2 regions of the Mesorhizobium sp. M0408 genome follow, and region 1 is predicted to be linked to the other one. Evidence: riboswitches for the same ligand, from Rfam matches in the RefSeq annotation. Region 1 holds a riboswitch; the other holds the start of a gene.
What was found. A riboswitch is a leader RNA that binds a small molecule or an ion and turns the genes downstream of it on or off. The one in region 1 is predicted to bind S-adenosylmethionine.
Positions count from the first base shown of each region.

Region 2: linked by a shared signal. The riboswitch ahead of NKI67_RS18845 (O-succinylhomoserine sulfhydrylase) and the one ahead of metX (homoserine O-acetyltransferase MetX) in region 1 are both predicted to bind S-adenosylmethionine.

Region 1 is NZ_JAMYRO010000018.1:96,786-101,201, reverse strand. It holds gene metW (methionine biosynthesis protein MetW) at 1-550, opposite strand, end outside; gene metX (homoserine O-acetyltransferase MetX) at 666-1,835, opposite strand; SAM riboswitch at 1,928-2,005, opposite strand; gene hisC (histidinol-phosphate transaminase) at 2,144-3,253, shown strand; gene NKI67_RS21475 (prephenate/arogenate dehydrogenase family protein) at 3,260-4,195, shown strand; gene NKI67_RS21470 (DUF2125 domain-containing protein) at 4,330-4,416, opposite strand, start outside.
Region 2 is NZ_JAMYRO010000015.1:66,306-70,721, forward strand. It holds gene araD1 (AraD1 family protein) at 1-104, shown strand, start outside; gene NKI67_RS18835 (hypothetical protein) at 132-584, shown strand; gene NKI67_RS18840 (2'-deoxycytidine 5'-triphosphate deaminase) at 601-1,695, opposite strand; SAM riboswitch at 1,831-1,908, shown strand; gene NKI67_RS18845 (O-succinylhomoserine sulfhydrylase) at 1,979-3,169, shown strand; gene NKI67_RS18850 (glycosyltransferase) at 3,206-4,360, opposite strand.

The sequences.
Region 1 (4,416 bases):
AGCCGATCCGCTGGCCATTGGCGTCGAGCGCGGTCGCCTTTTCCACCGTCGCGCCAAGCTCGTCGCACAGATTGACGAAATCGCGAATGGTGCAGAAATGGATGTTGGGGGTGTCATACCAGGAATAGGGCAGGTCCCTGGTCACCGGCATGCGGCCGTTGAAGAGCAACGAAAAGCGCACCCGCCAGTGGCCGAAATTCGGGAATGAGACGATGGCGCGGTTGCCGATCCGGAGCAGTTCGTCGAGCACCAGCTTCGGATTGCGTGTCGCCTGCAAGGTCTGCGACAAGACGACGAAGTCGAAGCCCTTGTCGGGATAGAATTGGAGATCCTTGTCGGCATCGCCCTGGATGACCGACAGGCCACGCGCCACGCATTCGTTGACGCCGCGCTGCGACAGCTCCAGGCCGCGGCCATCGACCTTCTTGGTCGCCTGCAGCAATTCGAGCAGCAGGCCGTCGCCGGAACCGACATCCAGCACCCGCGACTGCGGCGGGATGAGATCGGCGACGACTTCGAGGTCGACGCGCTGGGCGCGGTTGACGCTCATGCGTTCGCCTCTTGCCTGGCGCATGATCCTGATCCGAAAAGTCTGCAACTTTTCGGGGTCATGCGCTGATGCCTGGCGCATGGTCCTGATCCGAAAAGCCGGCAACTTTTCGGGGTCATGCGCCGAGCCCTCTCGCCCGAGCGGCCGAGGCGATGAAGCCTTTGATGGCGGCGAACAGTTCGGGCTCGTCGAGCAGAAAGGCGTCGTGGCCGCGGTCGGTCTCGATTTCGACGAACGATACCGAGGCGCCGGCCGCGTTCAGCGCGTGCACGACCGAGCGGCTCTCTTCGGTCGGGAACAGCCAGTCGCTGGTGAACGAAACCAGGCAGAAGCGCGTCTTGGTGCTGGCGAAGGCATCGGCCAGCCGGCCGCCATGGTCGGCGGCGAGATCGAAATAGTCCATCGCCCGGGTCATGTAGAGATAGGAGTTGGCATCGAAGCGATCGACGAAGGTCATGCCCTGATGGCGCAGATAGCTCTCGATCTGGAAGTCGGCATCGAAACCGAAGGTCAGCGCTTCGCGGTCCTGCAGGTTGCGGCCGAACTTGCGATGCAGCGCTGCTTCCGACAGATAGGTGATGTGGGCGGCCATGCGCGCCACCGCCAGCCCCTTTTCCGGCCGCTTGCCATGCTCGAAATATTTGCCGCCGTGCCAATCGGGGTCGGCCATCACCGCCTGCCTGCCGACCTCGTGGAAGGCGATGTTCTGCGAAGAATGGCGGGCGCCGGTCGCGATCGGCAGCGCCGAGAAGACGCGCTCGGGATAGCTGGAGGCCCATTGCAGCACCTGCATGCCGCCCATCGAGCCGCCAAGCACGCTGAACAACTGTTCGATGCCGAAATGCTCGACCAGCATCAACTGCGCCCGCACCATGTCGCGGATGGTGATGATCGGCAGGTCGAGCCCGTAAGGCTTGGCTGTGGCGGGATTTGTCGAGGCGGGGCCGGTGGAGCCGAGGCAGCCGCCGATGACGTTTGACGAGATGACGAAGAAACGGTCGGTGTCGATGATCTTGCCGGGGCCGATCAGCACTTCCCACCAGCCCGGCTTGCCGGTCACGGGATTGGTGTTGGCGACGTGCTGGTCGCCGGTCAGCGCATGGCAGACGAGGATGGCGTTGGAGCGCGCGTCGTTGAGCGTGCCATAGGTCTGGTAGGCGATCTGGAACGGCGACAGCAGCGTGCCGGCGTCGAGCTTGAGCGGCTTGTCGGCGCCGAAACGCAACACCGGGCTCGACGGCTGGTCGGCCTCGTTGTTGGTTTTTCGAGCGCGCAAAGCGACCATTACATCTCCTTGCCCGGCCTTCCGTTGTCCGCCGGTCTGGGCAACAGCCAGTCAGGGCAACAAAAAACCGGCCATGCCTTCGCAAAGCCGGTTACAAGATGCAAACGGCCCTTTAGCAAGTTGTTTAACGTGGCTGCAAGCCGACCGGCCAAATCACCACGGAACTGTTGCTGCTCTTCTAGGACCGACGCATGGCTTCGTCAACGGCAAGTTCTTGATCCCGAATTGCCGCCCCTCGACATTCCGAGCCACGGCTTGTATTTCCGCTGCGGCCTCCGGATGGAGGCACTCTCGACGGATTTCATGAAATGAGCCAGACACCGGATCAGACACGTCCAAGGCCCCGCGCCGGCATCATGGACATCGAAGCCTATGTGCCCGGCAAGAGCGCGGCGCCTGAAGGTGTCGCCAAGGTCCATAAATTGTCGGCGAACGAGAACCCGCTCGGTCCTTCGCCAAAGGCGATAGAGGCCGCGCGCGCGGTCGCCGACAAGCTCGCGGTCTATCCCGACGGCAGCGCCAGGCGCCTGAGGGAAGCGATCGCCGAGGTGCACGGGCTCAACCCGGCGAACATCGTCTGCTCCAACGGCTCCGACGAGATTCTGGGCCTGCTGGCGCAGACCTATCTCGCACCCGGCGACGAAGCCATCATCACCGAACACGGCTTCATGGTCTACAAGATCTACATACAGTCGGCCGGTGCCGTCCCGGTAACGGTCAAGGAGACCGATGAACGCGCCGACATCGATGCGATCCTCGCCGCGGTGACGCCGGCTACCCGGATCATCTTCCTTGCCAATCCAAACAATCCAACCGGCACCTACGTGCCGTTCCAGGAGGTGCGCCGCCTGCATGCCGGCCTGCCGCGAAACGTGCTTCTGGTGCTGGATGCAGCTTACGCCGAATATGTCCGGCGAAACGATTATGAAGCCGGCGTCGAGTTGGTGGGCAGCGCGGAAAACGTGGTCATGACCCGCACTTTCTCCAAATTGGGCCTGGGCGGGGCGCGGATCGGCTGGATGTATGCGCCAATGCACGTCATCGACGCGATCAACCGCGTGCGCGGGCCTTTCAACGTCAATGCGACGGCGATCGAGGCCGGCATCGCGGCGATCCACGACCGCGCCCATATCCAACGCAGCGTCGCGCACAACGAGACCTGGCTAGCCTGGCTGAGCGAGCAACTAAGCGGGCTCGGGCTGCGGGTGACGCCGAGCGTCGGCAATTTCATCCTCATCCACTTTCCCGAGGACAAAAAGCATTCGGCGGCGGCCGCCGACGACTACCTCAGTGCGCGCGGCTACATATTGCGGCGCGTTTCCGGCTACGGTTTTCCGAACGCGCTGCGCATGAGCATCGGCACCGAAGAGGCCAATCGCGGCGTTGTCGCAGCACTCGCGACATTCCTGAAAAGCTAGAACACCATGACCTCACCGATGTTCGAAAAGATCGCGCTGGTCGGCATCGGCCTGATCGGCTCGTCGCTGGCCCGCGTCATCCGCCGCGAGGGACTCGCCGGCCAAGTCGCGATTTCGACGCGCAGCGACGCGACGCTGGCACGCGCGAGCCAACTCGGCCTTGGCGACACCTATACGACGGATGCGAAAGAGGCGGTTCGCGATGCTGATCTGGTTATCGTTTCGGTGCCGGTCGGCTCTTCAGGCACGGTCGCCGCAGAGATCGCGCCGGCGCTGAAGAAGGGCGCCATCCTCACCGATGTCGGCTCGACCAAGGCGTCGGTGATCGCGCAGATGCAGCCGCACGTGCCTGATGGCGTGCTCTTCATCCCCGGCCATCCTTTGGCCGGCACCGAAAAATCGGGACCGGACGCCGGTTTTGCCGAACTGTTCGAGAACCGCTGGTGCATTTTCACGCCGCTGCCCGGCACCGATCCCGCAGCACTGGAAAAGCTCTCGGAATTCTGGCGCTGCTGCGGCTCCAACATCGACACGATGGACCCGCAGCATCACGACATGACGCTGGCCATCGTTTCGCACCTGCCGCATATCATCGCTTACAATATCGTCGGTACCGCCGACGATCTGGAGTCGGTGACCAAGTCCGAGGTCATCAAATACTCGGCTTCCGGCTTTCGCGACTTCACCCGTCTCGCGGCGTCCGACCCGACCATGTGGCGCGACGTCTGCCTGCACAACAAGGACGCCATTCTCGAAATGCTGGCGCGGTTTTCCGAGGATCTGTCCTCGCTGCAGCGGGCGATCCGCTGGGGCGACGGCGAAAAACTGTTCGACCTGTTCACCCGCACCCGCGCCGTCCGCCGCTCGATCATCGAGGCCGGCCAGGATATCGACATACCGGATTTCGGCCGCCAGGCAGTCGAACACCCGCCGAAGGGATAAGCCGCGGCAGGCCGATCGCAGGCCGGCCCGGGTTAGAGCGGTTCATCGTTTCACAGACACGCCGAACCGCTCTATCTCTTTGTTTTTGCGCAATTCCGGACGGAAAACCGTTTCACACTTTTCCTGGAATTGCTCTAGTCGAGCGGCTTGATCTTGCCGAGCGGGATGAAGCCGAGCGAGGCCTTGCCCCTGACGATCTTGAGCGGCATCGACGGCTGGTT
Region 2 (4,416 bases), on a different contig from region 1:
AGGCCGGTGACGTATTCGAAATCGAGGCGCAGGATTTCGGCCTGCCTCTGCGCAACCCGCTTGAAATCGAGCAGCCGGTGAAGGTGGCGGTGAAGGCGTTGTAAACTGGTGACATAATTCAGGGGCGAGAAATGAACGGCCTGCGGATTGGCACTGTGTTCGTAAGTTTAGTCCTGTTCCTCGCCTATTTCTCCCCAGCGGCTTACAGCGCCGGACAATGCAGCGCAAGATCCTATCGCGAAGCCCGAATGTCGATGACTGACCGGCTTCTGGCCACCGGCTATTCGAAATCGCAAGTGAGCTTTCTGATGCGCAACGCGGATCGCATGACGTCCGCACTCCGCGCTGACAGACTGAACGACAATGGCAGAGCCTGCGGTATCGACTCCGCCAGAGCCCATGTGCTGGGATGTCTCGGCAAGCAGTTGTTCCCCTTGCAGTCCAGCTCAAGCGCCTCACTTGACGACGAGAAGCAAACCAGAGGTTTTTGGGGGAAGAAGCGATTGGCAGTGCGAGAACTGCTCTTTGTCGGTCAGTTTCATGGCTGCCTTGGCGCCGCGAAAGAATATCTGTTTCGCGGCTGATGGCCTGCGAACAAGATCAGCGGGCGACGCGGAAATGCTTGGACAGTTTCAGGCCCTGCGCCTGATAGTTCGAGCCTAGATCTGTGCCGTAGAGCGCCTGCGGCCGTTTCAGCATGTGCTCGTAGACCAACCGTCCGACGATCTGGCCGTGATCGAGGATGAACGGCACTTCGTGGCTGCGCACCTCGAGCACCGCCCGGCTGCCGGTGCCGCCCGACGCCGAATGGCCGAAACCCGGGTCGAAGAAACCGGCATAATGGACGCGGAACTCGCCGACCAGCGGGTCGAAAGGCGTCATTTCGGCGGCGTAGACTGGCGGCACATGCACCGCCTCGCGCGACACCAGAATATAGAATTCGTCCGGATCGAGCACCAGCTCGCCGGCACCGCTCTTGTAGAGCGGCTCCCAGAAATCGACGACATCCTGCGCGGCGCGCTTGTCGACGTCGACCAGGCCGGTGTGGTGCTTGCCGCGATAGCCGACAAGCCCATCCTTGTCGCCGTCGAGGTCGATCGACAGCGCGATGCCGCCGCCTGAGATGTTGGGTGGTTCGGTGGCGACCAGCATCTCGGCGCGGTGCAACTCGTGCAGCTCGCTTTCTGACAAGAGCGCATTGCCGGTGCGGAACCTGATCTGTGACAGCCGCGAGCCGGTGCGCACGACGATCGGGAAAGTGCGCGGGCTGACCTCCAGATAGAGCGGACCTTCATAGCCTGCGGCGATCTTGTCGAACTCGTGGCCACGGTCGGTCATTACCCGGGTGAAGATATCGAGCCGTCCGGTCGAGCTTTTCGGGTTGGCCGAGGCGGAAATATGCGCGGGCAGCGCCAGGCTTTCGAGCAGCGGCACGATGTAGACGCAGCCGGTTTCCAGCACGGCACCTTCGGCGAGGTTGATCTCGTGCAGCTTCAGCCGGTCGAGCTTGTTGACAACCCTGTAGTCCGGGCCGGGCAAGAAGGAAGCACGCACCCGCCAGGCCTTGTCGCCGAGCCTGAGGTCAAGGCTGGCCGGCTGGATCTGATCGGAATCGAGCGTGCGCGGCGATTTCAGCGCGCCCGTCTGGAACAGCGCGGAAATATCCTGATCGGGAAGAATGCCTGTCTGCCGCAAGGGTCTGGCTCCGTTCGAACGCCGGGCGAGGTCTTGTTCTGTCGCAGGTCCGACCGTGGACGCCTTTGGCACCTGCTTGGTACAACCCTCTTAATCATGCCGGCAATTGACGCAAGCGTGGCGCGGGTCTAAAGCTCGTTATCCCGTGGTGATTTGGCCGGTCGGCTTGCAGCCACGTTAAACAAGTCGCTAAAGGACCGTCGGGCCGCAAGGCCATATGGACCGGTTGCGACTTTCGCGACCGGTTTTTTGTTGTTTGGACCAATTTTGGTGTTTGGATGGAATGATGACCAAGAAGCGCGACTGGAAGCCTCAGACCGCACTCGTGCATGCCGGGACGCTGCGTTCCGGCTTCGGCGAGACCTCCGAGGCGATGTATCTCACCCAAGGCTATGTCTACGAGACGGCGCAAGCGGCGGAGGCCCGCTTCAAGGGCGAGGAGCCGGGCTTCATCTATTCGCGCTATGCCAATCCGACGGTCGACATGTTTGAGAAACGCATGTGCGCGCTGGAAGGAGCCGAGGACGCGCGCGCCACGGCATCCGGCATGGCGGCGGTGACGGCAGCACTGCTGTGCAGCGCCAAGGCGGGCGACCATATCGTCGCGGCGCGCGCGCTGTTCGGCTCCTGCCGCTGGGTGGTCGAGACGCTGGCGCCGAAATACGGCATTGAGGCAACGCTGGTCGACGGCACCGACATCGCCAATTGGGAAAAGGCGGTCAAGCCGAACACCAAACTGTTCTTTCTGGAAAGCCCGACCAATCCGACGCTGGAGGTGATCGACATCGCCGCCGTCGCGGCACTTGCCAATTCGATCGGCGCCAGGCTGATCGTCGACAATGTCTTCGCTACGCCCTTGCAGCAGAAACCCCTGCAGCTCGGCGCCCACATCGTCGTCTATTCGGCCACGAAGCATATTGACGGCCAGGGGCGCTGTCTTGGCGGCATCGTTCTGTCGGACAAGAAATGGATCGACGAGAACCTGCATGACTATTTCCGCCACACCGGCCCAAGCCTCTCGCCCTTCAATGCCTGGACGCTGCTGAAAGGCCTGGAGACGCTGCCGCTACGCGTACGCCAGCAAACGGAAAGTGCCGGCCGCATCGCGGATTTCCTCGCCGAGCGCCCGCAAATCGCCCGTGTCATCTATCCTGGCCGTGCCGACCACCCGCAAGCGGCGGTGGTCAAGAAGCAGATGTCGGGTGGCTCGACGCTGATTTGCCTCGATGTGAAGGGCGGCAAGCAGGCGGCCTTTGCCTTCCAGAACGCACTCGACGTCGTGCTGATTTCCAACAATCTCGGCGACGCCAAGAGCCTGATCACCCATCCGGCGACGACGACGCACAAGAACTTGACCGATGAGGCCCGCGCCGAGCTCGGCATCGGACCGGGAACGCTCAGGCTGTCAGTTGGCCTTGAGGACGCCGACGACCTGCTCGAAGACATCGAGCAGGCACTGAGAGTTGCCGGATAAGGGCTGGCCGAATAGAGGCGAGCGGGGACGCGCCGATCAGGCGCCGGACGGGGTCTCTTCCAGCTCCGCGACGGGCTTGGTCTGGATAGTCATCACATTGCCGCGCCAGTCGACGGCGCCGCTCAGCCATCCGCGCGCCCAAATGGCGGGAAGCATCAGGTCTCGCGCCATCATCGCCAGGATGGTGCGCAGCGACAGGTGCCATCCCTTGGCCGAGGCCAAGGCGCATTCCGGCAGGTAGGCCGCGACCAGCACGGCGATGGCGGTTGCCGGCAGGCTGACGCCGGCGTCAGCCGCCGCGATCAGCGCAAGCACCAGCGGCGGCGCTGCGCCGATCAGGATCTCGGGGGCGAAGAACAGCGCGAAGGTGACGCGGCGCAGCCGCGCCCAGCGCGCCTGCCGCGACCAGATCTCGCCAAACGTGCGCCGGCCGAGCGGCTGTTCGAAGGGCGAGGCGACAAGATTGACCCGCAGTCCGAACCCGTTGACCAGCTTGGTCGCGGCGGCGTCTTCGGCGATCTCGGCAGCAAGCGCGCAGATGCCGCCATTGGCGTCGAGCATCGGCTTATTCCACAACATGCTCTTGCCCTGCGCGAAGCCGAGGCCGAGCGCCTCTCCGGCGTACTGCCAGCGTGCCTGCAGCGTGTTGAGAAAGGCGCATTCGACCTCCCCCCAGAAGCCGTCCGGCCGCGAGCCGATCGGCGTCGAGCAGACGAGGCCGGTGTCGTGCCGCCACGCCGCCATCAGGTGCTGGACGTAGTCGCTCGGCATAAGCACGTTGGAATCGGCAAGGATGACCCAGCTATAATGCGCCGCTTCCCAACCCTTCACGCAATTGTTGAGTTTTGGATTGCCGCTGATGCGGTCGTCACCGACTAGAAGACGGGCGCGAATAGCTGGAAAGCGCGCCATTGCGGCGGTGATCGGCTTGACCACCGGGTCGTCGGCATGGGCAACGCAGAAGATGAGTTCGTAGCGCGGCCAGTCGAGTGAGAAGGCGCGCTCCAGCGTCTCTTCGGCAAACGGCTCGACGCCGCGCGCCGGGATGACGATCGATACCGGCGGCGCGTTGGCCGCGGGCGGTGCGATCCTGCCTGGTCGCTTCAGCTTCAGCGAAGCTAACAGGATGCTGGCGAGATTTGAAAGAAGGAGGGCTATGGAAAGGAGGGCGGCTGCGAATGTCGGTTCCATCGAGATCTGGTCACTCCAGAAGTGCCGGCCGCATGACGGCCGTTTTCAACAATTCG